DNA from 4 places in the Mesorhizobium sp. BR1-1-15 genome. Region 2 is predicted to be linked to each of the others. Evidence: predicted binding sites of a transcription regulator. Region 2 holds the regulator's gene; each other region holds the start of a gene.
The links. Region 2 encodes LexA, which represses DNA repair genes until DNA is damaged. Its sites were predicted from a motif close to TGTTCNNNNTGTGTTCNG; they were not measured.
Positions count from the first base shown of each region.

Region 1 (7,957 bases), on a different contig from region 2:
GATCCACCCTTATCTCGACCTCAAGCTTGAATATTACGACCTCGGCATCGAGCATCGCGACGCCACCAACGACCAGGTGACCGTCGATTCGGCCAACGCCATCAAAAAATACGGCGTCGGCGTGAAATGCGCGACCATCACGCCCGACGAGCAGCGCGTCGAGGAATTCAAGCTGAAGAAGATGTGGAAGTCGCCGAACGGCACCATCCGCAACATTCTCGGCGGCACCATCTTCCGCGAGCCGATCATCATGAAGAACGTGCCGCGGCTGGTGCCCGGCTGGACCAAGCCGATCATCGTCGGCCGCCACGCCTATGGCGACCAGTACCGCGCCACCGATTTCCGTTTTCCCGGCAAGGGCAAGCTGACGATCAAGTTCGTCGGCGAGGATGGCCAGGTGATCGAGCACGACGTGTTCGACGCGCCCGGCGCCGGCGTCGCCATGGCCATGTACAATCTCGACGAGTCGATCCGCGAATTCGCCCGCGCTTCGCTGAACTACGGCCTGCTGCGCAACTACCCGGTCTATCTCTCGACCAAGAACACCATCCTCAAGGCCTATGACGGCCGCTTCAAGGATATTTTCCAGGAGGTCTACGAGGCTGAGTTCGAGGCCGAGTTCAAGTCCAAGAAGCTGTGGTACGAGCACCGCCTGATCGACGACATGGTGGCCTCCAGCCTGAAATGGTCGGGCGGCTATGTCTGGGCCTGCAAGAACTATGACGGCGACGTACAGTCCGACACGGTGGCGCAGGGTTTCGGCTCGCTTGGCCTGATGACCTCGGTGCTGATGACGCCGGACGGCAAGACGGTGGAAGCGGAAGCCGCGCACGGCACCGTCACGCGCCACTATCGCCAGCACCAGAAGGGCGAGGAAACCTCCACCAATTCGATCGCCTCGATCTTCGCCTGGACCCGGGGCCTCGCCCATCGCGCCAAGCTCGACGACAATGCTGAATTGAAACGCTTCGCGGAGACACTCGAAAAGGTCTGCATCCAGACCGTCGAATCCGGCTTCATGACCAAGGACCTGTCGCTGCTGATCGGCCCCGACCAGCCCTGGCTTTCGACCACTGGTTTCCTGGACAAGATCGACGAGAATTTGCAGAAGGCGATGGCGTAAGCACCCGCGGGTTCAACATGCCGAAGGCTCCGGAAGGAGCCTTCGCTTTTTTGGGCCAACGAAAATCGAAAGCAAAGGACTGGCAACATGGCCAAACCGGTCCTCTACGGCGCCGACTACAGCGTTTACGTGCGCATAGCGCGCATGGCGCTGGAGGAGAAGGGCGTCGACTACGAGCTTGTGCCGGTCGATGTGTTCGCCGCCGAGGGCATCCCCGGCTGGTATTTCGAGCACCACCCGTTCGGCCGCATCCCGGCCTTCGAGCATGACGGTTTTCGCCTGTTCGAGGCCAGCGCGATCACGCGCTATGTTGATGAAGCTTTCGACGGACCGCCCTTGCAGCCGAACGATCCGCGCGGCCGCGCGCGGATGAACCAGATCATCGGCATGCTCGACGCTTATGGCTATCGGGCCATGGTCTGGGACGTCGCCGTGGAGCGGCTGGAGAAGGCGTCGCCTGACGAAGCGCTGATTGTCAGCGGATTACGACAAGCAGGAACGGTCCTTCAGGTGCTCTCATCATTGAGATCCCCGGGGCCGTGGTTGCTCGGCAATCAACTGACGCTCGCCGACCTGCATGCGGCACCGATCGTCGGCTATTTCGTCAAGGTGGCGGAAGGGCGCAAACTGCTGGCTCGCTTTGCCGACATACAGGACTGGTGGGATTGTATTGCTAAACAGGCAAGCTTTGCCAGGACTGAAAAGGCCGGCTGATCTGCGACAGCGCAGCGCAGCGATATTCGATTCAGGTCAACGATTTCGCGGATAACCGATCATTGATGTCGCGCCGCCCATCATGAGGGGCCGCGCGACCTCGAAGGGAAGCAACCGGCCTGGAGCGTTGCCCCCCAATTCTGCAATGAATCACGCCGCCTCCAGCGCCGCCCTCACCGCAGCAATCGCGTCGTCGGCCTTCGAGGCATCGGGGCCACCGGCCTGCGCCATGTCGGGCCGGCCGCCGCCGCCCTGCCCGCCGAGTACCGCGGAGGCGACGCGCACCAGGTCGACGGCGCTGAAGCGGCCGACGAGATCATCGGTGACAGCGACCACGACGCTCGCCTTGTTGTCCTCGCCCGCACCGACAAACACGACCACGCCGGAGCCGAGCGAGCTTTTGCCGGCATCGGCGAGCGGCTTCAGATCCTTCGGCGAGACACCGGAAACCGACTTGCCGAGGAAGCCGACGCCCGCGACGGTCTCGTTGGCGGCCGGCGCGTCAGCGGGCGACCCGCCGCCCAGCGCCAGCTTCTTGCGCGCTTCGGTGAGCTCCTTCTCGAGCTTCTTGCGCTCTTCGAGCAGGGCTTCAACACGCGCCGGCACGTCGGCCGGCGAGATTTTCAGTGTTGCCGCGGCCGCCTTCAGCCGCCGGTCCTGTTCGTCGAGATGCTTGCGCGCGGCCTCGCCCGTCAGCGCCTCGATGCGGCGCACGCCTGCGGCGACGGCGCTGTCGGACACGACGCGCACCAGGCCGATGTCACCGGTTGCCCTGACATGCGTGCCGCCGCAAAGCTCGACCGAATAGGGGCGGTTGGCCTTGGCGCCATGTAGGCCCGTGCCCATCGACACGACGCGCACCTCATCGCCGTATTTCTCGCCGAACAGCGCCATGGCGCCTTCGGCAATGGCATCGTCGACCGACATCAGGCGCGTGATCACCGGGCTGTTCTGCACCACGATCTCATTGGCCATGCGCTCGACCTCCTCGAGTTCCGAGGGCGAGATGGGCTTGTTGTGCGAGATGTCGAAGCGCAGGCGCTCGGGCGCGACCAGCGAGCCCTTCTGTGCCACATGGGTGCCCAGCACCTCGCGCAGCGCCTCATGGATCAGATGCGTCGCGGAATGGTTCGCGCGCAGCCTGGAGCGCCTCGCATGGTCAACCTTCAGCTCGACGGCGGCACCCGTCCTGGCAGTGCCGCTGACCACCTTGCCGAGATGCACGAACAGCCCGTCGGCCTTCTTCTGCGTATCGGAAATCTCGATCGAGAAGCCTTCGCCTGAAATGGTTCCGGTGTCGCCCATCTGGCCGCCGGATTCGGCATAGAACGGCGTCTGGTTGACGACCACGGCTACCGCTTCGCCCTTGCCGGCGCTGTCGACGGTCTTGCCGTCGCGGACAACCGCCTGGATGATGCCTTCCGCCTGCTCGGTCTCGTAGCCGAGGAATTCGGTGGCACCGGCTTTTTCGCGCACCGGGAACCAGACCGCTTCCGTCGCCGCCTCGCCGGAACCTGCCCAGTGCTTACGCGCCTCGGCCTTCTGCTGCTCCATCGCATTGGTGAAGCCGGCAAGATCGACCGAGATGTTGCGCTGGCGCAGCGCATCCTGCGTCAGGTCGAGCGGGAAGCCATAGGTGTCGTAAAGCTTGAAGGCCGTCTCGCCGTCCAGCATGTCGCCGGCGCCGAGCTTTTCCGTCGCCTCCGACAGCAAACCGAGGCCACGCACCAGTGTCTTGCGGAACCTGGTCTCCTCAAGCTTCAGCGTCTCGGTGATCAGCTGTTCGCCGCGCACCAGTTCCGGATAGGCCTGACCCATCTCGCGAACCAGCGCCGGCACCAGCTTCCACACCAGCGGCTCGTTCGCACCGAGCAGCTGTGCATGGCGCATGGCGCGGCGCATGATGCGGCGCAGCACATAGCCGCGGCCTTCATTCGATGGCAGCACGCCGTCTGCGACCAGGAACGACGACGAGCGCAGGTGATCGGCTATGACGCGATAGGATGCGACGGTCTCGGCGTCGGGACCGCGACCGAGCGCGGACGACGCCGCATCGATCAAGTGCCGAAACAGATCGGTCTCAAAGACGCTTTCCACGCCTTGCAGGATGGAGGCCATGCGCTCCAGGCCCATGCCGGTGTCGATCGACGGGCGCGGCAGGTCGATCCGCTCGTCCTTCGTCACCTGCTCGTACTGCATGAACACCAGGTTCCAGAATTCCAGGAACCGGTCGCCATCCTCCTCCGGGGTGCCGGGCGGGCCGCCCCAGATGTGCTCGCCACGGTCGATGAAGATTTCCGAGCATGGCCCGCATGGCCCGGTGTCGCCCATCGCCCAGAAATTGTCGGAGGTCGGGATGCGAATGATGCGATCATCGGAAAAGCCGGCGATCTTCTTCCAGAAGCCGGCCGCCTCGTCGTCGGTGTGGTAGACGGTGACGAGCAGCTTGTCCTTCTTAAGCCCGAACTCCCTGGTAATGAGGTTCCAGGCTAACTCGATGGCGCGCTCCTTGAAATAGTCGCCGAAGGAGAAATTGCCGAGCATCTCGAAGAAGGTCAGGTGGCGCGCGGTGTAGCCGACATTGTCGAGGTCGTTGTGCTTGCCGCCGGCGCGAACGCTTTTCTGGGCGGTCGTGGCACGCGAATAGGGCCGCTTCTCCAGGCCGGTGAAGACGTTCTTGAACTGCACCATGCCGGCATTGGTGAACATCAGCGTCGGATCGTTGCGCGGCACAAGCGGGCTCGACGCCACGACCTCGTGACCCTCCTTGCGGAAATAGTCGAGAAATGTCGACCGGATCTCGTTCACGCCACTCATGAATGCTGCCTTTTCGAGAGAGCCGCCGGCCGGACCGGCGGAAATGGGCTCTGCTTTAGAAGATGGAGCTGGCCTTTTAGCCGCCGCTTGGCACCCTGTCCAGAAACACGCAAGCTGGCCAATTCGCGGTTCGCCAGCCGCTCAAAACGCAAACCGCCGGCACGGGGCCGGCGGTTCGAAACGCAATACTACAGAACTCGATTACATAAGCTCAAATTGATGAACCGGGATTATGGCCGAACTCGGGCCGCAAACCGAACGCTAGATCGCGCCAGCGAACGCTAGATCGTGCCGACGAGCGCTTACATCGCGCCGGCTTCATCCTCGAAGCCATCATCGCCACCTTCGGAGCCGCCATTCTCGAGGAATTTTTCGGCGATCAGTCCGGCGTTCTGCCTGAGCGCAAGTTCGATCTCGCGCGCCGTATCGGGATTGTCGCGCAGGAACAGCTTCGCGTTCTCGCGGCCCTGGCCGAGACGCTGCGAATTGTAGGAGAACCAGGCGCCCGATTTCTCGACCACGCCCGCCTTGACGCCGAGATCGACCAGCTCGCCGGTCTTCGACACGCCTTCGCCGTACATGATGTCGAACTCGACCACCTTGAAGGGCGGCGCCAGCTTGTTCTTGACCACCTTGACGCGGGTCTGGTTGCCGACGACCTCGTCGCGGTCCTTGACCGAGCCGATGCGGCGGATATCGAGACGCACCGAGGCGTAGAATTTCAGCGCATTGCCGCCGGTGGTGGTTTCGGGCGAGCCGAACATGACGCCGATCTTCATGCGGATCTGGTTGATGAAGATGACCATGGTGTTGGAGCGCGAGATCGAGGCGGTCAGCTTGCGCAGCGCCTGGCTCATCAGGCGGGCCTGCAGGCCGGGCAGCGAATCGCCCATCTCGCCCTCGATTTCGGCGCGCGGCGTCAGCGCCGCGACCGAATCGACCACCAGCACATCGATGGCGCCGGAGCGCACCAGCGTATCGCAGATCTCAAGCGCCTGCTCGCCAGTGTCAGGCTGCGAGATCAGGAGGTTTTCGAGATCGACGCCGAGCTTGCGGGCATAGACCGGATCGAGCGCATGCTCGGCATCGACGAAGGCGCAGATGCCGCCCTTCTTCTGGGCTTCCGCCACCGTGTGCAGCGCCAGCGTCGTCTTACCCGAGCTTTCCGGCCCGTAGATCTCGATGATGCGGCCGCGCGGCAGGCCGCCGACGCCAAGCGCGATGTCGAGGCCGAGCGAGCCGGTTGGCACGGTTTCGATCTCGACGACCTGCTCGTTCGCGCCGAGCCGCATGATCGAGCCCTTGCCGAAAGCCCGCTCGATTTGCGACAGCGCCGCATCCAGAGCCTTTGATTTGTCCACTGCCTTATCCTCTACAAGCCGCAAGCTGTTCTGAGCCATGATACATCACCCCGTAGTCGTCAATGAAGGCCGGACAATCCGTAATCATTGGTTATTTGTACCTTTTTTGTTCTCATTTGGCAAGAGGGATCAAGCATCTGAAAAATAAGCAACATCCTGATTTGTTCTTTTTTTGTCTCACGATTCGGCTCCAACATGGTCCGAATATTGGGCCAGGCTGGTTCGCCGTGCCGATCTCACGAATCGCTGGTTGTTGCCTGCGAAGCTCCGTCGCACAGCATGGCGCTTGTGCGTGACCGCCAACAAAGGTCATATCGGCGCATGGTGAGATCTCCAAGAGTCCTGGCGGTGGGCGGCGCCCATATCGACAGGCGCGGCCAGGTGTCCGGCGCTTACGTGCCGGCTGCCTCCAACCCGGGCACGATGCGCGAGGACGTTGGCGGCGGCGTCTTCAACGCATTGCGCAGCACGGTGCGGCGAGGCGTCTCGGGCTCGTTGCTGTCGGTGCGCGGCGGTGATGCCGCCGCCGACACGGTTTCGCGCGCCATCGCCGAAGCAGGCATTGCCGACCTGTCCGCGGTGTTCCTCGACCGCACGACGCCGAGCTATACGGCGCTCATCGACCGCGAGGGCGAACTGCTCGTCGGCTTTGCCGACATGGCGCTTTATGAACTGGCATTTGCAAAGCAGATCCGCCGCTCCAGGGTGAGGGAGGAGATCGCCGCCGCAGATGCCGTCCTGTGCGACGCCAATCTGCCATCGGCGGCTCTGGAGCGGCTGGTGTCGCTTGCCGCCGGCAAGCCCGTGTTCGCCATTGCCATTTCACCGGCCAAGGTCGTGCGCTTGACACCGGTGCTCGGCGGCCTGGCCGTCGCCTTCATGAACAGGCGCGAGGCGGTGGCGCTTGCCGGACTTGACGATGCCGCCTCTCAAAAAACTATCCTCGACGGGCTGAGAAGCGCCGGCCTCGACAGCGCGGTGGTCACGGCGGGCGGCGGCCCGGTGCTGGGCTTCGACCGCGACGGCAGCTTTGCCGTCGTCCCGCCCCCTCCAAGAAAGGTCGTGGACGTCACCGGCGCCGGCGATGCGCTTGCCGGCGCGACGGTCGCCGCCCTACTGCGCGGCATGCCCTTGCGCGCGGCGTTGCGCGAGGGCGTCGCCGCCGCGACGCTGGCTATTGAAAGCGCGAGCGCCGTTCCCGATTTCACCACGGCGACTTTCGCGCAAGCGCTGGCTCTTGTGCCCGAAGAGCAGAAAATGGCATGAGACCGGCATCCGAAAGGATGCGCCGCACTTCGGATTGGAGATCCAGATGACCCCAGACACCGCCCGCGCCTTCATCGATGTCCACGCGCCGGTGGCGCAAGCCTTGGCCGCCGGGAAGCCCGTGGTGGCGCTGGAAAGCACCATCATAACCCACGGCATGCCCTACCCCGACAATGGCGCCATGGCGGCCGACGTGGAAAGGATCATTGCGGACGGCGGCGCGGTGCCGGCGACGATCGCCGTGGTGGCGGGCCGCATCAAGATCGGCCTCTCCGACGGAGAACGCGAATCGCTCGCCATGACCGGCGACGCCATGAAGCTCTCGCGCGCAGATCTCGGCTTCGCCGTCGCGCAAGGGCGCACCGGCGGCACCACGGTTGCCGCCACAATGATCGCCGCGCATATGGTTGGGATAAAGGTGTTCGCCACCGGCGGCATCGGCGGCGTGCACAAGGGCGCCGAAAAAAGCTTCGACATTTCCGCCGACCTCGATGAGCTGGCGCGCACGCCCGTCATCGTCGTCTCGGCTGGGGCCAAGGCCATCCTCGACATCGAAAAGACGCTGGAGGTGCTGGAGACCCGCGGCGTGCCCGTGATCGGCCATGGCTGCGAGACCATGCCGGCCTTCTGGTCGCGGCAGTCGCCGTTCCGCGCGCCGCTGACCTTGCACGCGCCG
Region 1 covers NZ_JAIUIF010000019.1:80,884-88,840, forward strand. Annotated here, with positions in the region: gene LB541_RS25205 (NADP-dependent isocitrate dehydrogenase) at 1-1,123, shown strand, start outside; gene LB541_RS25210 (glutathione S-transferase family protein) at 1,211-1,837, shown strand; gene alaS (alanine--tRNA ligase) at 1,988-4,654, opposite strand; gene recA (recombinase RecA) at 4,957-6,054, opposite strand; gene LB541_RS25225 (carbohydrate kinase family protein) at 6,337-7,281, shown strand; gene LB541_RS25230 (pseudouridine-5'-phosphate glycosidase) at 7,328-7,957, shown strand, end outside.
Region 1: recA (recombinase RecA) is a predicted target of LexA. The motif match lies at 6,112-6,129, and genes of this name have one in related genera.

Region 2 (7,957 bases):
CAGATCCTTGTTGGGAAAGCGCACGTCGCCCTGGACACGGTCATGCACCACCGTCTCGCCTTTGGTCGGCGCCTTGATGCGGATCGCGCCCTTGACGCCAGGAGGCGCCTGCGAAGGGTCGCGGTCACGCCAGCTTCCGTCATAGCGCGGCGGCAGGCCCTTGGCCCGCGCCGCGTCGCGCATTGCCTCAAGCTCGGCAGGGGTCTCGTAGCTGTAGTAAGCCTTGCCCATGCGCACCAGCTCCTCGGCCACCTCGCGATGGCGCGGCGCGCGCTCGAACTGCGAGACGGCGTCGCCGTCCCAGGTGAGGCCGAGCCAAGTCAGTCCTTCGAGAATGGCTGCTGTCGCCGCATCGGTGGAGCGCTCGCGGTCGGTGTCCTCGATGCGCAGCAGCATCGTACCGCCGGTGTGCTTGGCGTAGAGCCAGTTGAAGAGCGCCGTACGCGCGCCGCCGATGTGCAGGTAGCCGGTGGGCGAGGGGGCAAAACGGGTGACAACCTTGTCGGACATACAACTCTCGGGAAACGTCTGGAGCGGGGTGCGGATCACACGCACTTTCGCGCGTCGCGCGTTCATGTAGCATAGGGTGTCGAGGGCGCAAGGGGCAGACCCGATGGCTGGAGCGGGCAGGGGCGCGGAGGAAGGCGAGGACGTCGTTGCCGGCGTCAGCGAACGCTCTTTTTTTGCCACGCCCGCGCCCGCCTCATTGCCGCTGGCGTTGTCGCCCCTACAGCAGCCGGGCAAGTCGCCGCCGGCGGATGTTTCCACGCCGCCCGGCGTCCCCGCAGCCGGCGCGGCCGAGCGCCTGCGCCGTGAGTTCGGCCGTGCCTCGTGGCCTCGTCTGCGCAACGGCGTGGCCAGAGCGTCCGAGCTCGAACTCGATCGGGGCGTAGCCTTCCTGCTCGTGCCGGTGTTCCTGGCATGCGGATCGATTGCGTATTTTTCGTTGGCGGCGGAGCCGGGCTTTGCCAAGCCTGTCGCGGTCGCGATCCTGATGTCGCTGTGCGCGCTCGTTTCACGCTCATGGCCGAAAACGCATCTGTGCTTCATGGCGGCGCTGTTGTGCGCGCTCGGCATGCTCGCCGGCAAAGTCGAGACGTGGCGAGCGGGAACGCGGATGCTGGGCTCGGAAATCTCCACGCAAATCACCGGCCGCGTCGTTTCGGTCGACCAGATGGAGACCGGGCGCATCCGGCTGACCATCGATGTGACATCGACCGCGCGGCCGAAACTACTCTACGCGCCGGAGCGCGTTCGCCTTTCGGCACGCAAGGTGCCGGCTGAAGTGACGGCCGGTTCGCTCGTGACCGGCTATGCCAGGCTGTTGCCGCCGACCGGACCGGTGCGGCCGGACAGCTACGACTTTTCCTTCGACAGCTACTTCGCCGGCATAGGCGCCAGCGGCTTCTTTCTCGGCAACCCCAAAATCGTCTCAGCCGATGACAGGCCGCTGTGGGCCGCCCTTTCAGCCGCCATCGAGAGTGCTCGCGAAAGCATTGCCGACCATATCAGGGGCAGCATCGGCGGTGCCGAGGGCGAGATCGCCGCGGCGCTGATCGTGGGTGTGCGCGCCGGGATTCCCGACGAGATCAATGAAGCGATGCGACGCACCGGCATCTACCACATCATCTCAATTTCCGGGCTGCACATGGCGCTGGTCGCCGGCACGGTCATGGGTCTGCTGCGTGGCGGCTTCGCGCTGTTCCCGAATTTTTCCTCCCGCCGGCCGGTCAAGAAATACGCGGCCGCGGCGGCACTTTTCTCGATCGCCGCCTACCTCGTCATTTCGGGCGTCGTTGTCGCCGCCGAACGCAGCTTCATCATGCTGGCGGTGATGCTGATCGCCGTTCTGTTCGATCGGGCGGCACTCACCATGCGCAATCTGGCTATTTCGGCGATCGCCGTCATCGTGGTGTCGCCGCACGAGGTGGTAGGGCCGAGCTTCCAGATGTCGTTCGCCGCCACCGCGGCCCTGGTCGGCGCCTATGCCGGCTGGTCGGATCGCAAAGCCGACAAAGCGCGGACCCCGCCGCCGCAACGGACCTTGCCTGGCCTGCTGACGCGAAAATTGCTGCTGGCGACAGGTGGGCTGGCGATGACCTCGATTATCGCGGGAAGCGCCACGGCGCTTTTCGCCATCTGGCATTTCCAGCGCGTGTCGCCGCTCAGCCTGTTCGCCAATCTTGCCGTCATGCCGATCGTTTCTGTCGTGATGTTCCTTGCGGTTGCCAGCGCGCTGCTGATGCCGTTCGGGTTCGATGGACCATCCCTTTATCTGATGGGCAAGGGACTGGCCGCGATGATCGCCATATCAGGATGGATCTCGCAACGCTCGCCGGTCGACGCGGTCGGGTTGATTTCGCAGCAATCCGTCCTTCTGGTGGCGATCGCCCTGGTCATCGCGACGATGGCCACGACATGGCTGCGGCTGGCGGCACTTCCCTTCGCGCTCGCCGGCCTGTTGACCGTCTCGGACACGCGCACGCCGGACGTGCTGATTTCGGAGGATGCCCGCCTGGTGGCGTTGCCGATCGGCGGCGGCGAGCTCGCGATCAACCGGGCGCGCCCGAACGAATTCACCGTCGATAATTGGAAACGCGCGCTGAAGTCCGAAACCATCGTTGCGCCGGAACTGTTCGACAGCGGAGACCGACAGTTCGACATCTTCGATCCCGCGCAACTTCCGGCGGGAGCGCCTTTCTATTGCTTCACGGGCCTGTGCATGGCCCGGCATACCTCGGGGGCGATCATCGCGCAGGTGGAGGATCGCAAGGACGCCTGGAGGGCCTGCTCCTATGCGGATCTGATCGTCATCAACGACCCCGCGGGCTACGACCCCTGCCACAATCCGCTGGTTCTCGTTATCACCAAGCGGCAGCTCGCTCGTAAGGGAAGTGCCGCCGTCTTCTTCGACCGGCAATCGGCGACGGCACCGGCACGGGTCAGCTTTGCCGTCGACAGGCCATATCGGCCTTGGCACGAACAGCGAAAATTCTCACGCGAGGCAAGGGGACTGCCGCCTTACCGTAAACCCGAAAAGCCCACCGCCGACCCCGCTCAGTAGCGCCTGATCAGGCCGACCAGCTTGCCTTGCACCTTGACCCTGTCCGGTCCGAAAATACGTGTTTCATAGGCCGGATTGGCAGCCTCGAGCGCAATCGAAGCACCCTTTCGGCGGAAGCGCTTCAGCGTTGCTTCCTCCTCGTCCACCAGGGCCACGATGATCTCGCCGGGACTTGCGGTGTCGGCATTGCGGATGATGACCGTGTCGCCGTCGAAAATGCCGGCCTCGATCATCGAATCGCCCTTGACCTCCAGCGCATAGTGTTCGCCGCCCATGATCATGTCAGGCGGCACTGAAATGGAATGCGTCTGATGCTGGATGGCGTCGATCGGCACACCCGCTGCGATGCGACCCATGACCGGGATCGACACCGCTGAAACCGCATCGTCGTCATTGCCGACAGCGGGCAGACGCGAAGACGTCGCCGGCTTGATCTGCCGGCTAGGGCTGCTGCCCTGTCCGAGGCTGCCCTGGATGACGCTCGGGGAGAACTTCTTTGCCGCGTTAAGACCCGGCGCGATCGAGTCCGGCAGGCGCAGCACCTCCAGCGCGCGCGCCCGGTTGGGCAGGCGGCGAATGAAGCCGCGCTCCTCCAACGCCGTGATCAGCCGATGAATTCCCGACTTGGAGGCGAGGTCCAGCGCTTCCTTCATCTCGTCGAAGGACGGCGGAATGCCGCTTTCCTTCAGCCGTTCATGGATGAACATCAAGAGTTCATGTTGCTTGCGCGTGAGCATGGCGGCCCCCAAAGGCATTGCACGAAGGGTCTGGAACCAGAATCAGAAAACAAACCCAGAACAAACACTATCTGTTCCAGTTGTGTTCCGCAACCATTTAAAGTTTAATGAATTTGTTAAGGCGACGGAAACGAAATGCCCTCCCGCAGCCAGCATCCTGCCAGCGCGGTCCGTCGTCAATGCGCTCCCGGGCCCTTTGAAACTATTTTGGTTAATGGCCTGTGGCCCGACCGGTCTCCACTCTTGGCACAAGCCTGCAAGCTGGGTGACCGGCAGGTGCGGGGTGCGTTTGGGCGGATTAGAAACCCCTGCGGCTCGTGAACGAAACGAAACCAAAATGCCAACTTCCTGCCGGAAAACGACGAGGCACCACCACTGGTCGCGATGGGCTGCGTTCGCTCGCTCCTTGCTTCCCGTTCGCTTGACGAAACCGTATAATAATGTACGGTTTTCGAAGAGGAACACCAATGACCACGCCGAAGCAGGCCGCGCGACGCGAACGGATAGAGGAGGCCGCCTATGCGGTGCTCCGGGAAACCGGCTACAAGAGCGCCTCCCTGCTTGCTATCGCCAAGCGGGCATCGGCCTCGAACGAAACCCTCTACAACTGGTACGGCAACAAGCAGACCCTGTTTCGATCCTTGATCGAAGCCAATGCGGGAGAGGCAAGGAAGCTGCTGGAGGACGCCCTTCACCAGGCGCGCGATCCGCTCAAAACCCTGAACTTGCTCGGGCCAGTCCTGCTGACCCTCGTGACGGGCGACAAGGCGGTGGCGCTCAATCGCGCCGCGGCCGGCGACGTCAACGATACAGGCACGCTTGGCCAATCGATCGCGCAATTCGGCCGCAATACCATAATGCCGCTTGTTGGCGACCTGCTTCGAACCGCAAGTCGGGCCGGCCTGATCGCCTGTGACGATCCTGCCGAAGCCGCCGACATCTACATCAGTCTTTTGATCGGCGATCTCCAGGTTCGCCGGATCGTTGGGGTGCTCGAGGAACTGCCTCGGGCGGAAATCGAGCAAAGATCGAACCGGGCGTTCACCCTGTTCTTGCGCCTCTATGCGGCCAGCCCTTGCCCGGGCGGCAAAACAGCCGGCCCGTTTCCAGGGCGCTCTTCTCACCGAGGAACATCGCGACCATGAGCAAAATTCCCGATCTCGCAGCGATCGAGGCAATGGACACCGCGGATCCGCTGCGTGCCATGCGTGACCGCTTCACCTTGCCCCAGGGGGTGATCTATCTCGACGGCAATTCGCTGGGCGCCGCTTCGCCCGCCGTGTTCGGCGAGCTGCAGAAGGCCGCCACGCAGGAGTGGGCGCAGGATCTCATCCGCGCCTGGAACACCGCCGGCTGGTTCGACATGCCGGTCGAACTCGGCGACCAACTCGGGCGCCTGATCGGGGCCGCCGCCGGCCAGACGGTGGTCTGCGATACCACCTCGATCAACATCTACAAGGTGCTGCATGCGGCACTCGGGATGCGGCCGGACAGGTCAGTCATCGTCGCCGAGGGGGACAGCTTTCCGACCGATCTCTATATGGCCGAAGGCGTTGCCTCGACGCGGCCGGGCACGGTGCTGCGGCTCGAGGGTGTCGATGCGCCGACCATAGAAGAACTGATCGACGAGCGGGTCGCGGTCATCCTGGTCAACCACGTCAACTACAAATCCGGGCAGTTGCGCGACATGGCCGCGCTGACGCGGACGGCACATGATGCCGGCGCGCTGATCGTCTGGGATCTCTGCCATACCGCCGGCGCCTTGCCGGTCGAGCTCGACCGTTCGAACGCCGATTTCGCCGTCGGCTGCACCTACAAATATCTCAATGGAGGCCCAGGTGCCCCGGCCTTCATCTACGCGGCCGAGCGCCACCATGGCGATGTCCGCCAGCCGCTCAGCGGCTGGTGGGGCCATGCGCGGCCTTTCGCCTTCGAACAGGGTTTTGCTGCCGGCACAGGCATCCGCCGGTTTCTCTGCGGCACGCAGCCTGTGCTGTCGATGCGCGCGCTCAAAGGGGCCCTCGATGTCTGGAACGACGTCGACATGGCAGAGGTGCGCAGGAAGAGCATCGCATTGACCGATCTGTTCATCCAGCTCGTCGAGGCAAAATGCGGCGCCTACGGCCTCGAACTCGAAGGCCCGCGCGACGGCAATGAGCGCGGCAGCCAGGTGTCGTTCCTCCACCCGCATGGCTATCAGGTGATGCGGGCCTTGATCGAGCGCGGCGTGATCGGCGATTTTCGCGCGCCATCCACGATTCGCTTCGGCTTTACGCCGCTTTATGTCGGTTATGTCGATGTCTGGCAGGCTGTCGAGGTGCTGGAAGACATTTTGCGCACGGACGCGTGGCAGGAGGCGCGTTTCGCCGTCAAGGCGGCGGTGACTTAAGAGCCTGTCGCTCAGAAAAGCGCAGCGGGTTCGGGATAACGATATGCAGTCGGCAAAGCTACGTCAGAGCCGGGTGCGGACCTTCCACAGCTCCGGGAACAACTCCACCTCCAGCATCTTCTTCAGGTAGGACGCGCCCGATGTGCCGCCGGTGCCGCGCTTCATACCGATGATGCGCTCGACCGTGGTGACGTGGTTGAAGCGCCAACGGCGGAAATAATCCTCGAAATCGACCAGCTTCTCGGCGAGTTCGTAGAACATCCAGTAGCGCTGCGGGTCGCGGTAGATGATCTGCCAGGCGACAAGGACCTCTTCGTTCTCGGTCCGCGTTTCGCGCCAGTCCGTACGCCTTGCGTCGGCACCGATGTCGAAGCCGTTACGGGCGAGCAGCAGCAGCGCCTCGTCGTAGAGCGACGGTTGCGCCAGGATCGCCTCCAGTTTCTCGCTGAGGTCCGGCCGGTGCTTGTGCGGTCCGAGCATTGCGAGATTGCGGTTGCCGGCCATGAACTCGATGGCACGGTACTGCCACGACTGGAAGCCCGAGGACTGGCCAAGCGCGTCGCGGAACTCGGTGTATTCGCTGGGCGTCATCGTGCGCAGCACGTCCCAGGCATTGTTGAGCTGCTCGAAGATGCGGGCGACGCGCGAAAGCATCTTGAAGCTCGGTTCGAGACGGTCGGCGCGGATGGAGCGGATTGCGGCGCCGATTTCGTGCAGCGCGAGCTTCATCCAGAGTTCCGATGTCTGGTGCTGGATGATGAACAGCATCTCGTCATGGGCTGACGAAAGCGGCTCCTGCGCCTCGAGCACCTTTTCCAGATGCAGATAGTCGCTGTAGGACATGCGCTCCTTGAACGACATTTCCGCGCCCTCGGCGGACGGGTCGTAGGGCTTGCTCAATTGATCTTCTCCGCGCGCAGCCGGAAGCGCTGGATCTTGCCGGTCTGCGTCTTGGGCAAAGCGGCGATGAATTTTACCGAGCGCGGATATTTGTAGGGCGCGATCGTGGCCTTGACGTGATCCTGCAGACGCTTGACGGTCATTGCGTCTGGCGCCACGCCTTGCACGAGCACCACATGAGCCTCGACGATCTGGCCGCGCTCGGCATCCTCGGCGCCGACCACCGCGCATTCGGCGACATCGGCATGCGCCAGCAGCGCCGCTTCGACCTCTGGGCCGGCGATGTTGTAGCCGGCACTGACGATCATGTCGTCGGAGCGCGCTGCGAAGTGGAAAAAACCGTCCTCGTCCTGCCAGAACGTGTCGCCGGTGAGGTTCCACCCGTCGCGGACATAGTCGCTCTGCCTGGCATCGGCCATGTAGCGGCAGCCGGTCGGTCCCCGCACCGCGAGCCTGCCCGCGGTGCCGCGCGGCACTTCGCGCATTTCGTCGTCGACGACGCGCGCCTGATAGCCGCCAACGGCCTTGCCGGTGGAGGCAGGCTTCATGTCATCGAAGCGGTTGGAGATGAAAATATGCAGCATTTCCGTGGCGCCGATGCCGTCAAGGATCGGCTTTCCGGTTTTCTCAGTCCATTCCTCGAACACCGGCGCCGGCAAGGTTTCGCCGGCCGAAACGGCGACGCGCAGCGACGATAAATCGGCCCCTTCGTCCATGGCCTTGAGCATTGCGCGATAGGCGGTGGGCGCGGTGAAGGAGATCGTCGCTTTGTAGGTTTCGATGATGTGGACCATGTTGGGCGGCGTTGCCTGTTCCAGCAGCGTCGCCGCGGCGCCGAAACGCAGCGGGAAGATGGCGAGCCCGCCA
Region 2 covers NZ_JAIUIF010000006.1:172,986-180,942, forward strand. Annotated here, with positions in the region: gene gltX (glutamate--tRNA ligase) at 1-510, opposite strand, end outside; gene LB541_RS13455 (ComEC/Rec2 family competence protein) at 614-3,064, shown strand; gene lexA (transcriptional repressor LexA) at 3,058-3,801, opposite strand; gene LB541_RS13465 (TetR/AcrR family transcriptional regulator) at 4,269-4,946, shown strand; gene kynU (kynureninase) at 4,943-6,190, shown strand; gene kynA (tryptophan 2,3-dioxygenase) at 6,254-7,090, opposite strand; gene LB541_RS13480 (AMP-binding protein) at 7,087-7,957, opposite strand, start outside.

Region 3 (7,957 bases), on a different contig from region 2:
GCAGCCTGAATAGCCAATCGGGGAGGCGGAGCACTATCGGCAACAGCGCCGGCCGCAAGCCGGCGATCCGCGCCGGCTCGATGCCCGACGCCTTCATGGCCTGGAGCGCCTCGTCGATCTGTCTTGCCAGGATCAGCCGCCAGCGCCGGTCGGCAAGCTCGCTCGCCAGCGGCAGGCCCGAAAGCGCCACCAGCGCATTGTTCAAATTCATCAAAAGCTTGCCCCACAGCACGGCTTTCATGTCGGCATGGACTTCAACCCGGAACCCTTCGACGCCGAGAAGGCTGATCAGACCGGCATCGCTGTCCTCGATCATGACCTTGCCGTCGCTGGCGCGGTGGACACGAAGCGGCAATTCGCCGTCGGCCGATTGCACGACATTGAACGGCACCATGCCCGCCAGCACTGTTCGCCCGTCGACACCGGCGCGCAGCCTGTCGGCATTGTCGATGCCGTTCTGCAGGCTCACCACCACGGCGTCCGGCGGGGCATGTGCGGCGATGAGCGCAGCCATCTCCCGCGTCGCGCCGCTCTTGACGGTGACCAGGATCACGTCCGCCTGCGGCAAGGCGGCGGCTGGATCTGTGGTGACGGCAAGCGCTTGCCGCTCGAGGCCCCGGTCGCGGCCCTCAAGGTCGCTGACCCGCAATCCGCCTTGCCGCAGAGCCGCCTCGATGCGCGGCCGGGCAAGCAGAATCACCTGGCGCCCGGCGAGCGCCAGGCAGCCGCCGGCATAGCAGCCGATGCTGCCGGCGCCGGCAATGACGATTCTCTTGTCCCCGTTTGCCATCCAGTCGCTCCGCACCGGGCCCACGACTATACGACATGAAAACCATAATGTCGGCGGTATCGCCGGTCATAGGACTGGCCCCTACGTCTGGCCGTGACAGGCCTTCAGCTTTCGACTATCGCTTTTGCCATGACGCTGCCGACCGATCCCGCCGCAAACCTCGCCGCCCTCATCCGTTGCGCCTCCGTGACGCCGGCCGAAGGCGGTGCGCTGACCGCGTTGCAGACGATGCTGGAACCGCTCGGCTTCCTCGTCGATCGCCCGATTTTTTCGGAAGACGGCACGCCCGATATCGAAAACCTTTATGCCAGGCGCTCAGGCAATGGCCCGCATCTGATGTTCGCCGGACACACCGACGTGGTGCCGGTCGGCGACGAAGCCGCCTGGACGCATCCGCCCTTCGGCGCCGAGATCGCCAATGGCGAGATGTATGGCCGGGGTGCGGTCGACATGAAGGGCGGCATCGCCTGTTTCATCGCCGCGATAGCGCGCCATGTCGAGACGAATGGCGGCCCGAAGGGCTCGGTCTCGCTGCTGATCACCGGCGACGAGGAAGGCCCGGCCATCAACGGTACCACGAAGCTGCTCGAATGGGCGGCTTCCAGGGGCGAGAAATGGGATGCATCGATCGTCGGCGAGCCGACCAACCCGGCTGCGCTCGGCGACATGATAAAAATCGGCCGGCGCGGCTCGCTGTCGGGCGACGTCATCGTCAATGGCCGCCAGGGCCATGTCGCTTATCCCTTGCTTGCCGACAATCCGGTACGCGGGCTGATGAGCCTGGTCGATGCTTTGCTGCATCCCGTCTTCGATGAGGGCACGAAGGATTTCCAGCCGACCAATCTGGAGGTGACATCCATCGACGTAGGCAACCCGGCCACCAACGTCATTCCAGCCAAGGCAACCGCCACCTTCAACATCCGCTTCAATGACAGCTGGACCGCCGAGACCATACAGGCCGAAATCCACAACCGTCTCGACCAGGCGGCGGGCCGCAGGAAATATCGGCCCGGCAAGGAGATGCCGGTCGACTACGAACTCGTCTGGCGCGACCGGCCGAGCCATGTCTTCCTGACCCGCGACGACAGGCTGATCGAGACGTTGAGCGGCTCGGTCAAGGCGGTGGTAGGCAGAGAACCGGCGCTATCCACCTCCGGCGGCACCTCGGATGCGCGCTTCATCAAGGACTATTGCCCGGTGGTCGAATTCGGCCTGGTCGGCAAGACCATGCACATGGTCGACGAGCGCGTTGCCCTTGCCGATCTCGAGACGCTGACGCAAATCTATCAGCGCTTCATCGAAGACTGGTTCGGACAGGACTGAGCAGCATGCTTTCGGCGGACGAGACCCAAGTTTCGCTGACCGGCGCCTGGCGACTGATGCTCGGCAGGGCCGATGGCCTGCGTCTGCTCGACCTGTCTGCCGATGGTTTCTGGAATTCCTTTTTCGCCATCGTCGTCGCGGCGCCGGCATTGATCGTCGGCTGGGTCGGCATCGCCAACGAGATCGGCGATCCCGATGCCTTCGCGGGCCGCTTCAGCATGCTGTTGCGGCTGGCGACAGTCGATATCGGTTCCTGGGTGCTGCCTCTGGTCGCACTCGCTCTGGTCGCGCCGCGCGCCGGCATCGGCGGCCGCTTCGTCCACTATGTGGTGGCCTCGAACTGGGCTTCGGCCATCACCGCCTGGCTGATGCTGCCGTCCGCGCTGATCAGGCTTTTCCTGACCTCGGCAAGCCAGATCTCCAGCCTTGTGTCGCTGCTGTTGTTCGCGCTGTCGATGGTGCTGACCTGGCGCATGACCAACGCGACCATCGGCAGGGGGGCCGCAATCGGGACCGCTGTCTTCGTTGGCATGTTCATCGCTTCGCTGATCGTGCTGTTCGGGCTGCAGGCGCTGCTTGGCATCACGGTTCCGGACACCGGAGCTCAGAGCCTTTCGAGACTCTATCCGGGATAATCGACGCCGACCAGAAAAAGCCCGTCGGGCGGCGCCACCTGGCCGCAGGCGGCGCGGTCGTGCGCCTCGAGCGCCGCCTTGAGATCGCCGGCCGTCCATGCGCCTTCGCCGACGCGCTTGAGCGAGCCGACCATCGAGCGCACCTGGTTGTGCAGGAAGGAACGCGCCGAGGCTCTGACTTCGATCATGTCGCCCGAACGGCTGACGTCAAGACGGTCGAGCGTGCGCACCGGGCTCTCGGCCTGGCATTGCGTGGAACGGAAGGTGGTGAAATCGTGCCGTCCAAGCAGCACTTTGGCGGCTTCGTGCATGGCAGTGGCGTCGAGCTGCTTCGGCACCCACCATACCTTGCCCTTTTCCAGCGCCGAGGGCGCGCGCCGGTTGAGGATGCGGTAGAGGTAGTGACGGCCGATGGCCGAGAAGCGGGCATCGAAGCCGTCGACGACGGTCGTTGCTTTCAAGATCGCGATGCGGTTGCCGGCGGCCTGCAGATGCGCGTTGACGGCGTCGCGCACCTTGTCGTCCGGCCAGGCCTTGGCCAGGTCGACATGCGCCACCTGGGCCGTCGCATGCACGCCCGCATCGGTACGGCCGGCAGCGCGCAAGCGGACCTGTTGGCCGCAGAATTTTTCGATCGCCTGCTCGATCGCCTGCTGCACCGAAGGCTGGTCCGCCTGGTGCTGCCAGCCGGCAAACAGGCTGCCGTCATATTCGATGTCGAGGCGAAAACGCGGCATGCCGGGCGGCTATACGCCTAGGCGGCGAGTGCGGTGAAGGCTGAGGCGTAGACCAGCCGGCCGGTTTCGGGAGCGTCGCCCCAGGCCAGCGCCTGCAGCGCCTCGCCCTGGTATTCGCTCTCGAATCCTTCGGCGCGCGCGTGGCTGTAGCCGAAACGGCCGTAGTAGGTGGGGTCGCCCAGCACCACGGCCAGCATCTCGCCGGCGTCGCGCAGGCGAATGTGAGCCTCGCGGATCAGCGCGCCGCCAATGCCGGTGCCGTGAAAGGAGGGCTCCACCGCCAGCGGCGCCAGTGCCACCGCCGGGAAATCCTTGCCGCCGGTGCGGGCGAAAAGCCGCGAAAACAGGATGTGGCCAACCACTTGCCCGTCTTCTTCCGCCACCAGTTCGACAACGGCGTCGCCGCCGGAAACCAGCGCGTCAACCAGCCCGGCCTCCGCCTGCTGGCCGAAAGCGTGTTCCTCGACGAGGCGGATGGCCTCGCGATCCCGCGGCGTCGCCGCGCGTATCGACATCATGCTCATGACAATTTCATTCCTTTTTCGATCTTGGTCCCGCGCAGGAATTCTTGCGCGGCGGCGGGCCTTCCGCCCGCCCGTTGAACTTCGACCAGCCGGATCGCGCCCGCTCCGCAGGCGATCGTCAGGCGGTCGTCGAGAATTCCTCCCGGTTCGCCCACACCTTGCGCAAGCGTCGAGCGAAGCAGTTTCAGCCGTTCCACCCGGCCACCAATTTCAACCTCGCACCAGGCGCCGGGGAAGGGCGACAGGCCGCGAATGTTATTGTGGACTTCGGCCGCGGGTCGCGTCCAATCCACGTGCGTCTCGGATTTACCGATCTTTTTGGCATAGGTCACCCCCTCAATCGCTTGGGCGGTGAAGGCCAGGCCATTCCTTTCCAGCCGCGCCAGCGCTTCCACGATCAGTGCGGCGCTGACGCTCATCAATCGATCATGCAGATCGCCGGCGGTCATATCGGGTTCGATGACGCATTTTTCAACCAGCCCCACCGGGCCGGTGTCGAGGCCTTCTTCCATGCGCATGACCATCATGCCGGTTTCGCTGTCTCCCGCCATGATCGCCCGCTGGATGGGCGCCGCACCGCGCCACCGCGGCAACAGCGAGGCATGGCCGTTGATGCAGCCCAGTTGCGGCGCCTCAAGAACCGCCCTGGGCAAAAGCAGGCCATAAGCCACGACCACGCCGATATCGGCTTGCAGCGCGCGAAAAGCTGCCTGTTCGGCCCCGCCCTTGAGCGACGTCGGCGTGCGCGTCTCGATGCCCAGCCGTTCCGCCTCGCGCTGTACCGGCGACAGTGTCAGCTCAAGGCCGCGCCGGCCGGCGGCTCGCGGCGGCTGGGTGTAGACGGCCGCGACCTCATGTCCGGCATCGGCAATCGCGCGCAATGTCGGCACCGAAAACTCCGGCGTCCCCATGAAAATGACGCGAAGGGGCATTGTCCCCTATCCCACCAGCTTGCCCGGAGCCTTGTCCTTGGCCAGCTTCTTGAACTTCTTCACCACCATGTCGCGCTTCAGCTTCGAAATGTGGTCGATGAACAGCACGCCGTTGAGATGGTCGATCTCATGCTGCAGGCAGGTTGCCATCAGCCCCTCGGCCTCCATTTCCTGCAGCTTGCCATCGCGGTCGAGATACTTGACCCGCACGGAAGCCGGGCGTTCGACCTCGGCATAATAGTCGGGAATCGACAGGCAACCTTCCTCGTAGACGGAGCGCTGGTCGGCGCTTTCCAGGATTTCGGGATTGATGAAGACATGCGGCGCCGGCGTCTCGTCCTCCTTGGCGAGGTCGATCACCAGCATGCGCAGCGGCTCGCCGATCTGGATCGCGGCCAGCCCGATGCCGGGCGCGTCATACATGGTCGCCAGCATGTCGTCGGCCAGTTTGCGCAAGGGCGCGTCGACGCGCTCCACCGGCTTGGAAACCTGGCGCAGGATGGGGTCGGGAAGGATGATGAGCGGCTTGATCGGCATGGCGTCTCACCTAAGACCTTGAATAAAGGGCGTCAACCGGTACGCCGGGGGATCGTTCACGTTTTGATCTGTGCTGGCCGGCCGAATCGTCTATGCTGTGTGCATGAACGACCTGACATCCATCCTTTCGGAACCTGTCGCCCGGCTTGGCGCGACCACGATCACGCTCGGCCATGCGCTGGCGTTCGGGGCCTTTGTGTTTCTTGGCCTGTTCGTGGCGCTTGTCGTCGCGCTGTGGCGCTCGGCCAAGGCGCGCGCCGTGGCCGCTGCCGAAGCCGCCGACCATGCCCGCGACGCCGAGGCGCGGATGGCCGGCATATTGCAAAGCCAAGCCGAGATGCAGGGCCGCATGGGCGCCATCGCGGAAGTCTTCGGCGCGCGGCAGGCGGAACTGACGCAATCGATCGGCCAGCGCCTCGATGCCATGACCGGCCGCCTCGGCCAGACCATGACCGAGCAAACCAAATCCACTCATGAGAGCCTGGCCAAATTGCAGGAGCGGCTGGCCGTCATCGACACCGCGCAAGGCAACATCCAGTCGCTCGCCGGCCAGGTCGTGCAATTGCAGGCGATCCTCTCCAACAAGCAGACGCGCGGCGCCTTCGGCCAGTCGCGCATGGAAGCGATCGTCGCCGACGGTCTGCCGCACGGCGCCTACGAGTTCCAGGCGACCTTGTCCAACGGCAGCCGTCCCGATTGCCTGGTGAAGATGCCCAACGGCGCGCCGGCGCTTGCCGTCGACGCCAAGTTTCCGCTGGAAGCCTGGAACGCCATCCGCGCCGCCGAAGGCGCCGAACAGCAGAAGGTCGCGTCGCAGGCCTTCCGCCGCGACATCGAGGTGCATGTCCGCGATATCGCGGATAAATATCTGATCCAGGGCGAGACGCAGGATACCGCCTTCATGTTCGTGCCGTCGGAATCGGTGTTTGCCGAGATCCACGAAAATTTCGAGGCGGTGGTGCAGAAGGCGCACCGCGCCCGCGTCGTCATCGTCTCGCCGTCGCTCCTGATGCTGTCGATCCAGGTCATCCAGGCGATCCTGAAGGATGCCCGTATGCGCGAGCAGGCACACCTGATCCAGGGCGAGGTGATCCGGCTGATGGAGGATGTTTCGCGCGTCGACGAGCGGGTGCGCAAATTGCAGGGCCATTTTGCCCAATCGGCCAAGGATATAGACGACATCCTCGTCTCGACGTCGAAGGTGACCAAACGCGGCCAGAAGATCGAAGCTCTGGAGTTTGGGGCGCAGCCCGGAGGCGATGCCGACCCTGACATGGCGTCACCAGCCCCTGCGAAGCCGGAACCCGGCCCGCGCGTTGTCGATTCCCCACGCGTTGCCGATTCAAAGACCGGCCAGCTCAGGCTGAGGGTCGTCGAAGGCGACGAATGAGGCGCCGCACCGGACGGCGCTACTGCTCCTCCACTGTGGTCATGCCGTGAAATTCAGGTAGCCAGTGAAGCGCCGAGCGGTGCCATTTTTGCAGTGTCGGAATCAAATCCTGGCGTTGCCGCGCGGTTCCCACTCGAATGCCGTAGACCTTTGGGCCATCTCCGACCGACGTGGCGTAAAGGTGCGAACCGCAGTCGGCGCAAAAGGCCTGGACGCGCTTGGCGCCGCTTGCCACGGTCTTGATGTAGACCTTCGGTGTACCCTTTGTGATCCGGTAGTGATCTTCAGGCGCCGGAACGGTGACGCGAAAGGCCGTACCGGTCAACTGTTGGCAATCGGTACAATGGCAGATCGAGGTCTTTTCCGGTTCGACCTCCGCCTCATAGGTGATGGCACCACAATGACAGCCGCCGTCGATCTTCATAATCAGTCCTCCAAAACTCGATCGGCTGATTTTAGCGGCGCAGCGTCGCAAGGCAACGACGCGACGCTGGTCCAAGACATAATCCCGAGGAGTGGAATGTGTTTCGAGACCTGCTCAAAACTCTACTCGGATGCCGATTCGATCAGCTTGCGCCGCTGTTCCCAGGTGCCTGTCGTCTGCGGCTTGACGAACAGCCGGGTGATCTCGGGCATTTCCTTCCTTAGCCGCGCTTCGAGGCGCTCGACGCAGGCTTCGATTTCCGGCGCGGACAGATGGTCCTCGAATTCGATGCTCAGGCCGGCAACGATTTCTTCCGGCCCCAGGTGGACCGTCAGGACGCCGTTCGCCCGCTGCACCGCCGGATCCTGCTGCGCGATCGCCAGCACTTCTTTCTGCACCGCAGGCGAAGCAGGCTCGCCGATGAGCAGCCCCTTGCTCTCGCGCGCCAGGAAGGCCGCGGTCGCACCCAGGATCAGCGCAATGCCGATCGAGGCGGCGCCGTCCAGTTCCGGCATCTCGAAAATCTCCGCCGCCAATATGCCGGCAAAGGCGACGATCAGGCCGAGAAGCGCGGCACTGTCCTCGAACAGCACTGTGTAGACGCTTGGATCCTTGCTCGATTGCACGGCCTGCAGCCAGCCCTGCTGGCCCTTCTGCCGGCGGAA
Region 3 covers NZ_JAIUIF010000005.1:198,214-206,170, forward strand. Annotated here, with positions in the region: gene LB541_RS11680 (2-dehydropantoate 2-reductase) at 1-790, opposite strand, end outside; gene dapE (succinyl-diaminopimelate desuccinylase) at 920-2,113, shown strand; gene LB541_RS11690 (transporter) at 2,119-2,748, shown strand; gene truA (tRNA pseudouridine(38-40) synthase TruA) at 2,736-3,485, opposite strand; gene LB541_RS11700 (GNAT family N-acetyltransferase) at 3,503-4,009, opposite strand; gene fmt (methionyl-tRNA formyltransferase) at 4,006-4,941, opposite strand; gene def (peptide deformylase) at 4,948-5,478, opposite strand; gene LB541_RS11715 (DNA recombination protein RmuC) at 5,582-6,868, shown strand; gene LB541_RS11720 (GFA family protein) at 6,888-7,292, opposite strand; gene LB541_RS11725 (cation diffusion facilitator family transporter) at 7,415-7,957, opposite strand, start outside.
Region 3: LB541_RS11715 (DNA recombination protein RmuC) is a predicted target of LexA. The motif match lies at 5,532-5,549, and genes of this name have one in related genera.

Region 4 (7,957 bases), on a different contig from region 2:
GCGTTCCATTTCCGCCGCCGCTACCTCGGCAGCCGATCTGCAACGGGCGATGGGCGCATTCGGATTGGAGAGCGATGTCAAATTCGGACCGGAAGTGGCCAAACAGCGGCGCGCGCTGGTCGCCGCCAGATTGCCTCGCCATGAATGGCCGGAAAGGCCGATGATCTTGGTGGCCGTCGACGCGCTTACCGGTGAACTGGCCGCGTTCGACCGCGATTCCGGCGTCGATCTGGTTGACGCGGCCACCGCGAGCACCGCGCTGCCCGGTGCGGGGCCCACGCACAGCATCAATGGCGTCCGCTACATCTCCGGTGGCGTGCGCTCCGCCGATAATGCCGACCTTGCCTCGGGCTATGCGAACGTGATCGTGCTCTCGCCGTTCAGCGGACGGAGCGGGCCGCTACCGGAAGGCCAGTTCGAGGGCCTGCGCAGACCGCCGGGCGCGGACCTTGCAAGCGAGGTCGAAGCCCTGCGCCAGCAGGGCAGCCGGGTGGTGGTGATCACGCCTGACGTCGATTCCCGCGCCGCAATGGGCACCAACCAGATGGATCTGGCGACCCGCATCCCCGCGGCCCGTGCCGGTTTCGCCCAAGGCAAGAAGGAAGCGACCCGCGTAACGTTCCTGTGACGATTGCACGCCGAGGGCGTGCACCAACTTTCCAAATATTGCCTGCAACAAAAAACCCGGCGCAAGACCGGGTTTTTCAAAAACTCAAAAGGCGCAAGGCCTCAAGCAGCTTCTTCCTGCTCGGCTTCCTCATTGTCGGCCTTGGCGCCGCGCTTAGGGCCCTTGTTGAGATTGACCTCGATCAAACGCACGGCTTCGGTTTCCGACATGCGGTTGACAGCGGCGATCTCGCGGGCCATGCGGTCGAGCGCGGCTTCGTAGAGCTGGCGTTCGGAATAGGACTGCTCCGGCTGGTTGTCGGCGCGGTAGAGGTCGCGAACAACTTCCGAGATCGAGATCAGGTCGCCGGAATTGATCTTGGCATCATATTCCTGCGCGCGACGCGACCACATGGTGCGCTTGACGCGGGCGCGGCCTTGCACGACCTTCAGTGCGCGTTCGACATAATCCTCTTCCGACAGCTTGCGCATGCCGATCGAGGTTGCCTTGGCGACCGGCACCTTGAGGCGCATCTTGTCCTTCTGGAAATCGATGACGAACAGTTCCAGCTTGTGCCCGGCCACTTCCTGCTCGTCGATCGAGACGATCTGGCCGACACCATGCGCCGGATAGACGATGTACTCGCCGGTCTTGAAACCGTGACGTGCAGCGGTGGACTTCTTCTGCGGGGTGATCGTTGCCATTACGCCCTGAACTCCTTGTTGTGGGCCGGCGGCGGTGCCGGCTGAACTCGCGCGATCGGGTTACCGATCATTAGCCGCACAACAGATGAACCCACCGGAAAAGCCGGGACCGGCAAACCGCACGATTGCGATCGCCTGGCCCAGATCGCTCTGGTCCGATGTGGGATTTTCACCTTTCAGTGATTTGGGGCGTTAGCGCCATAAATCGACGTTGTGTCACCGGCATGTTTCGCCCATGTAACACAAAAAGTCGGAAGAATCAAGGTTTTGCTGCATAAGCGAAGGCCACAGGTTCACGCCGCCTGTCAAGGCGGTTAATAGGCCGTACCTCTTACGCCGCGTCATGCCGGTTGAAACGGCAGCGCTGTCAGTCGCCTTCTCCGGGTTCAGCCGAGAAATATTTCTCGAACTTGCCGGCCTCGCCATCGAAGGCCTTGGCGTCGGCCGGCGGCTCCTTCTTGGCGGTGATATTAGGCCATTTCTCAGCGTATTCGGTGTTTATCTGCAGCCATTTGTCGAGGCCCGACTCAGTATCGGGCTTGATCGCGTCGGCGGGGCATTCCGGTTCGCAGACACCGCAGTCAATGCACTCGTCGGGATGGATGACGAGCATGTTCTCGCCCTCGTAGAAACAGTCGACCGGACAGACCTCGATGCAGTCCATATATTTGCATTTGATGCAATTGTCGGTCACGACATAGGTCATCGATCTGCTCCGGGACGTCCCGTTTTTGTTGGCTTTTTCCGTGAGGTAACGCCTTTGGCGCCCGCTTGCAAGGGCGGCCATTCCGGCCATGCCGGCATTGCCGGAATGGAATTCCAACGGGTCGGCAATGGCGGGCATCGGTCATGTGCTCGGACCGTTGTGTCGGCGGCGTGCAGGAACATACATGCTCCCTCCGTGCACCGGCGGTCAGTCGTCGCCAAGCAAGCGGTCGGTCTCGCGGCGCTCCTTCTTCGTCGGGCGGCCGCTTCCGGCCTCGCGCAGCCCTGGGATCGCGTCGGGAGGCGCCTCGCCCGTCGGTGCGGCAGGCGGCGACATGTCTTCGTAGAGCGTGCGTGCCTCCACGGCGGGGCCGCGCCGGCTTCCCGCATCGAGCACCTTCCAGATGAAGATGCGCCGCTCCAGCGTGATGGTCAGGACGTCGCCAGGCTTGACCAGGTCGGAGGCCTGCGCTGCTTTGTCGCGATTGATGCGCACCCGGCCGGCCACGACCAGTTTGGCGGCCAGCGAGCGCGATTTCACCGCGCGCGAGAAGAACAGCCATTTGTCGATACGCTGGCGGTCGGTGGCCATCGGGGCGACCATCGGATCCTGTGCGGCTATTTCTTCAGCTGGTCGCGCAAAGCGGCGAGCTTGGCGAAGGGAGAGTCGGGATCGAAGCGCACCGGGCGCTCCTCGCGCGGTTTTGCCTGAAACGAGGGTTTGCCGCCTTGCGGGCCGCCCTTGCCTTCCGGCCTGCCGCCCGGCCGGCCCTCACGGCGGTCAGAACGCTCGCCCTGCGGCTTTCCCTCCCGCCGTTCCCCGCCTTCGCCTTGCGGCCTGGGCTTGAACTTCGAGCGATCGAAACGCGGCTTGCCGGCGCCATCGCGGCGCCCTTCATGGGCGGGCCGGGTGCCGGGCTGGCCGACAGCGGCATCCGCCGGGGCATCGGAGCGCGCCGCCTGGCCGTTGCGCGGCCGGGCGCGGTTCTCGTGGTGACGGTGACGAGGCCGCTGGTCGAAGCGGCCCTGCCGCCACAACAGGATCGGCTTAGGCTCTTCGGCTTCCGCAGCGGGTCCCTGTTGGGGAGCGTCGGCGCTGTCCCCCTCCTCGCTTCGCTCCGCGATCTCCCCCGTCGAGGGGGAAGTGAGAGCGTCGGCGCTTTCGGCGGCAGAAGTCTCAGGCACGGCTTCTGCTACAGGCGCAACCTCTTGCGTCGCTTCGGCTGGAACTTCGGGTTGTTCTTCCGCAACAGTTTCGGCCGCTTCCGCAATGGGTTCAGCAGGAATTTCGACGGCGGTCTGGGCAGTCGCAGTTTCCGGATCTTCCGCTGATGTCTCCGCAGGCCTGTCCGTCGCAGCCGCCTCCGCCGCCTTGGCCTGCTCGGCGCGCGCGGCCTCTTCCGCTGCCAGCTTGGCCGCCACGGCTTCCCGGGCGGCATTGTCCTGCGCTTCCAGCCGTGCCTTGACTTCGGCCGCCGGCTTCGGCTCGGCACGGTAGCCAAGACCTTTCAGAATTTCTTCCATGTCATCGGCCGTGGCGCCGAGAATCGACATCATCGGCGGCGTCACCATGAAAGACTGGCCGTCATAGGCGCCATCCGGACGCTGGCCGAGGCCGGGCTTCCAGTTGGTCGCCGGGCGGATCAGGTCGGCCAGCCGTTCCAGAATGTCGATGCGCACGGCGCGGCGGCCGAGATTGCGGTAGCCGGCAAGCTTGTAGAAGGCCTTGTCGAAAGCCGGATCGATGACCACCGAGGTGCGGCCCGATGCCAGCGCATGGACGACGTCGCCGAAGCCGGGCTTGTCCTTGCCGTCGTTTTTCAGCGCCCACAGCAACGTCACCAATCCCGCGGGCGCCGGCTTGATCAGCGCCGGCACGAAGACATGATAGGCGCCGAAGCGCACGCCCAGCCGGCGCAATGCCGCGCGGCCTTCCTGGTCGAGCGACTTCATCTCCTCGGCGATGTCGCGGCGATTGATAAGGCCGAAATTCTCGACCAGCTGGAAGGCGATGCCGCGGCCGATACCCGATATCTGCTCGGCACTCTTCAAATCGACCAGCGGCTTCAGCAGGGATTCGATCTGGAAATTGACGAAGCGCTCGGCACGCGCCGCGACCTTGTCACGCGCTGGGCCGGTCAGCTGTTCATCGGCCAAAAGCACCAGGCGCGGCTTCAGCGCGTCCTCGCCGGCAACAAGCGTGCCGATCGGCGCGCCGATCCAGCGCAGCGTGCCGTCGGAACCCAGCGCGATGTCGCCATTGGCGCAGGCGCCGAAGCGTTCGGCGCGTGCCTCGAACTCCGCCGCCAGCGCCTTCTGGGCGGCCGCGCGCACGGCCTTGGCGTCTTCGCCGCCAGCGCTCTGATCGGCGGTGAAACGGAACCCCTGCAACTCGCCGACATGGTGGCCTTCGACGAGGACGGTTCCGGTTGGGCTTATTTCGGCTTCAGGCATGGTATTTTCTCTAAGGCGCCGCATGAGGACGGAAGTCCTGCGGTCTACGAAGCGTTTCGTCAACCGCTCATGCAGCGCATCCGACAATCTGTCTTCGATTTCGCGCGTCTTTTCCTGCCAGTGTGCCTGATCGGCCAGCCAGCCGGGCCGGTTCGACACGAATGTCCAGGTGCGGATCTGGGCGATGCGATGCGACAGCGTATCGATGTCGCCCTCGGTGGTGTCGGCGCGGCGCACCTGCTCGGCCATGTAATTCTCGTCGACATGGCCATGCCTGGCGAGGTCCATGTAGATCGACGCAATGAGGTCGGCGTGCTGGGCCGGCGCTATCTTGCGGTAGTCGGGGAGCGCGCAGGCCTCCCACAGCAGCGCGACGCGCCTTGCGTCGGTGGCGAGCGCCCTGATGTCCTCGTCACGCGACAGGTGCTCAAGCGCCTGCGCATCGACTGCCGGCAGCGCACGGGTCAGGCCCTCCACCGGGGCATTGGTCTCAATCGAGCGCTTCAGCGCGTCGAGGCTGGCGAAATTGAAACGCGCTGTGCGCCATTGCAGAACTTTCACCGGGTCGAAGTCGTGGCTTTCGATCTTCTTGACCAATTCCTCGTCCAGTGGGTCGACCTGGCCGGTGACGCCAAAGGTGCCGTCGCGCAGGTGCCGGCCGGCGCGCCCGGCGATCTGGCCAAGTTCGGCCGCCGTCAGGTTGCGATACTGATAGCCGTCGAACTTGCGGTTCTGGGCGAAGGCGACATGGTCGAGATCGAGGTTAAGGCCCATGCCGATGGCATCGGTGGCGACGAGATAGTCGACGTCGCCCGACTGAAACAGCGCCACCTGGGCGTTGCGGGTGCGGGGCGAGAGCGCGCCAAGCACGACGGCCGCACCGCCCTGCTGGCGGCGGATCAGTTCGGCGATGGCATAGACCTCGTCGGCGGAGAAGGCGACGATCGCTGTGCGCCGGGGCAAGCGGGTCAGCTTCTTCGAACCGGCATAGGCCAGATGTGACAGCCGCGGTCGTGTCACCACCGAGACGCCTTTCAACAGGCGCTGCAAGATGCCGTGCATGGTGGCGGCGCCGAGCAGCAGCGTCTCCTGGCGGCCGCGCAGATGCAGGATGCGGTCGGTGAAGATGTGGCCGCGCTCGAGGTCCCCGGCAAGCTGCACCTCGTCGATGGCGACGAAGGCGGCATCGGTCTCGCGCGGCATGGCTTCGACGGTACAGACCGAATATCTGGCGCCTGGCGGCTGGATCTTCTCCTCGCCGGTGATGAGCGCCACCTTGTGGGCACCGACCTTTTCGCAGACGCGGGTGTAGACCTCTCGCGCCAAGAGCCTGAGCGGCAGGCCGATGATGCCGCTTTCATGCGCCACCATGCGCTCGATGGCGAGATGGGTCTTGCCTGTGTTGGTCGGCCCAAGCACGGCAGTCACGTCGCGACCCGATAGGATCAGCGGCTCGGTGGGTTTCGGATGGATGTTCATCGGCTCGGAAATAAGGCTTTCTGGCCTCTCATTGTCGGGAGCACGCCTCGGGTGGCGCGTATGACAGGCGACACATAGGGATTTCAGGCGCGAAGCGAAAGCGGAATGTTCCGCTGGCGGTTCGAAGTCACCTCCGTCGAGCTTCGGTTCGGCTGCTGATTGAGGGTTGGAACGAGTCTGGAACGAATCGGCGACGAATCGCTGACTCGCCCGGATTCAGGTTTTGTTCACGGCTAGATCTGGAGTTTTGGCTGATGATCCTTACCACATGCTGAATCACGGAATTGGCCCGTTTCATGCTAGGCGAGAGCCGCCGTTAACTTTCGCTGGCAAAGCCGTGTGGCAGCCCGCCTTGCTTCATCCAAGCTTATGAAATTGTTGAACTTTCTTAATAGAAATTAACAGTTTGATAGGCGATTGCAACTGCTCTCGTTAACATTGCGGCCAAACATGGAACGAAAGGGCGACGAATCGGCGATGTCGGGATTTTCCCTGTTTGTTCACGACAAGATGTAGTGTTGCGCACAGGTTTTCCACCGACAATGCACAGCTTATCCAGGCAGTTTTGCACAATACCCGCTGCCGCCATTAACCTTTGCGTGCCGGATTGGAACAGCAGGCCGACAGCCGTCATCGGACGGCGTCACGGACATCCGAAGCGGATGGCGAACGAGCCCTCCTTCAATCGGCACCGGGAAGCCGGCAGCCCGGCGAGACCTCAGGCGAAGTACTGGCCGCCATTGGCGGTGATGGTCGATCCCGTGATGAAGCCGGCGTCCTCGGAGGCGAGGAAGACGACGCAGCGCGCGATCTCCTCCGGCTCGCCGAGGCGCCCGACCGGGATTAGCGGGATGATGCGTTCGTTGAGCACCTTCTCATCGATCGCCCGGACCATTTCGGTGGCGATATAGCCTGGGCAGATGATGTTGACGGTGATGCCCGCGCGGGCTCCTTCCTGGGCCAGAGCCTTCGAGAAACCGATGTCGCCGGCCTTGGCCGCGGAGTAGTTGACCTGCCCGGCCTGGCCCTTCTGGCCATTGATGGAGGAGATGGTGATGACGCGGCCGAACTTGCGGTCGCGCATGCCGCTCCACAGCGGATGCGTCATGTTGAAAACGCCGGAGAGATTGGTGTCGATGACCTCCTTCCACTGCTCACGCGTCAGCTTGTGGAACATGGCGTCGCGCGTGATGCCGGCATTGTTGACCAGCACCGCGACCGGGCCCAGATCGGCCTCGACCTGCTTGATGCCGGCGGCGCAGGCGTCGTAGTCGGCGACCGACCATTTGTAGGTCTTGATGCCGGTTGTGGCCGTGAACTTGCTCGCCGCCTCATCATTGCCGGCGTAGTTGGCGGCAACCGAATAGCCGGCTTCCTTCAGCGCCATCGATATTGCCGCGCCGATGCCGCGCGATCCGCCCGTGACGATTGCAACCTTGGTCATGCGCTCCCTCCCTTTGGTTGGGAGAGTGAACAGGGAGTAGCGAATGACGAGCAGGGATCAGATATCCCATTGCGCCGACGCCGTTCTTCCCTATTCGCTACTCCCCATTCACTTCTCTTTTAGAGCGCTTCGACGCACATGGCGACGCCCATGCCGCCGCCGATGCACAGGGTGGAGAGACCCTTCTTGGCACCTCTTCGGCGCATCTCGTGGACCAGCGTGTTGAAAATGCGCGCGCCAGAGGCGCCGATCGGATGACCGATGGCGATGGCGCCACCATTGACGTTGACGATCGAGGGATCCCAGCCCATGTCCTTGTTGACCGCGCAGGCCTGCGCGGCGAAAGCCTCGTTGGCCTCGATCAGGTCGAGATCGCCGACCGACCAGCCGGCCTTTTCCAGCGCTTTTCGCGAGGCGGGAATCGGACCGGTGCCCATGATCGCCGGGTCAACGCCCGCGGTCGCCCAGGAGACGATGCGCGCCAGCGGGGTGATGCCCCGCCTGGCAGCTTCCGCTTCGCTCATCAAAAGCGCGCCGGCGGCGCCGTCGTTGATGCCGGAGGCA
Region 4 covers NZ_JAIUIF010000003.1:19,306-27,262, reverse strand. Annotated here, with positions in the region: gene LB541_RS06270 (patatin-like phospholipase family protein) at 1-628, shown strand, start outside; gene LB541_RS06265 (CarD family transcriptional regulator) at 730-1,311, opposite strand; gene fdxA (ferredoxin FdxA) at 1,679-2,017, opposite strand; gene LB541_RS06255 (RNA-binding S4 domain-containing protein) at 2,225-2,608, opposite strand; gene LB541_RS06250 (helicase-related protein) at 2,635-5,949, opposite strand; gene phbB (acetoacetyl-CoA reductase) at 6,668-7,393, opposite strand; gene LB541_RS06240 (acetyl-CoA C-acetyltransferase) at 7,513-7,957, opposite strand, start outside.
Region 4: LB541_RS06250 (helicase-related protein) is a predicted target of LexA. The motif match lies at 6,117-6,134, and genes of this name have one in related genera.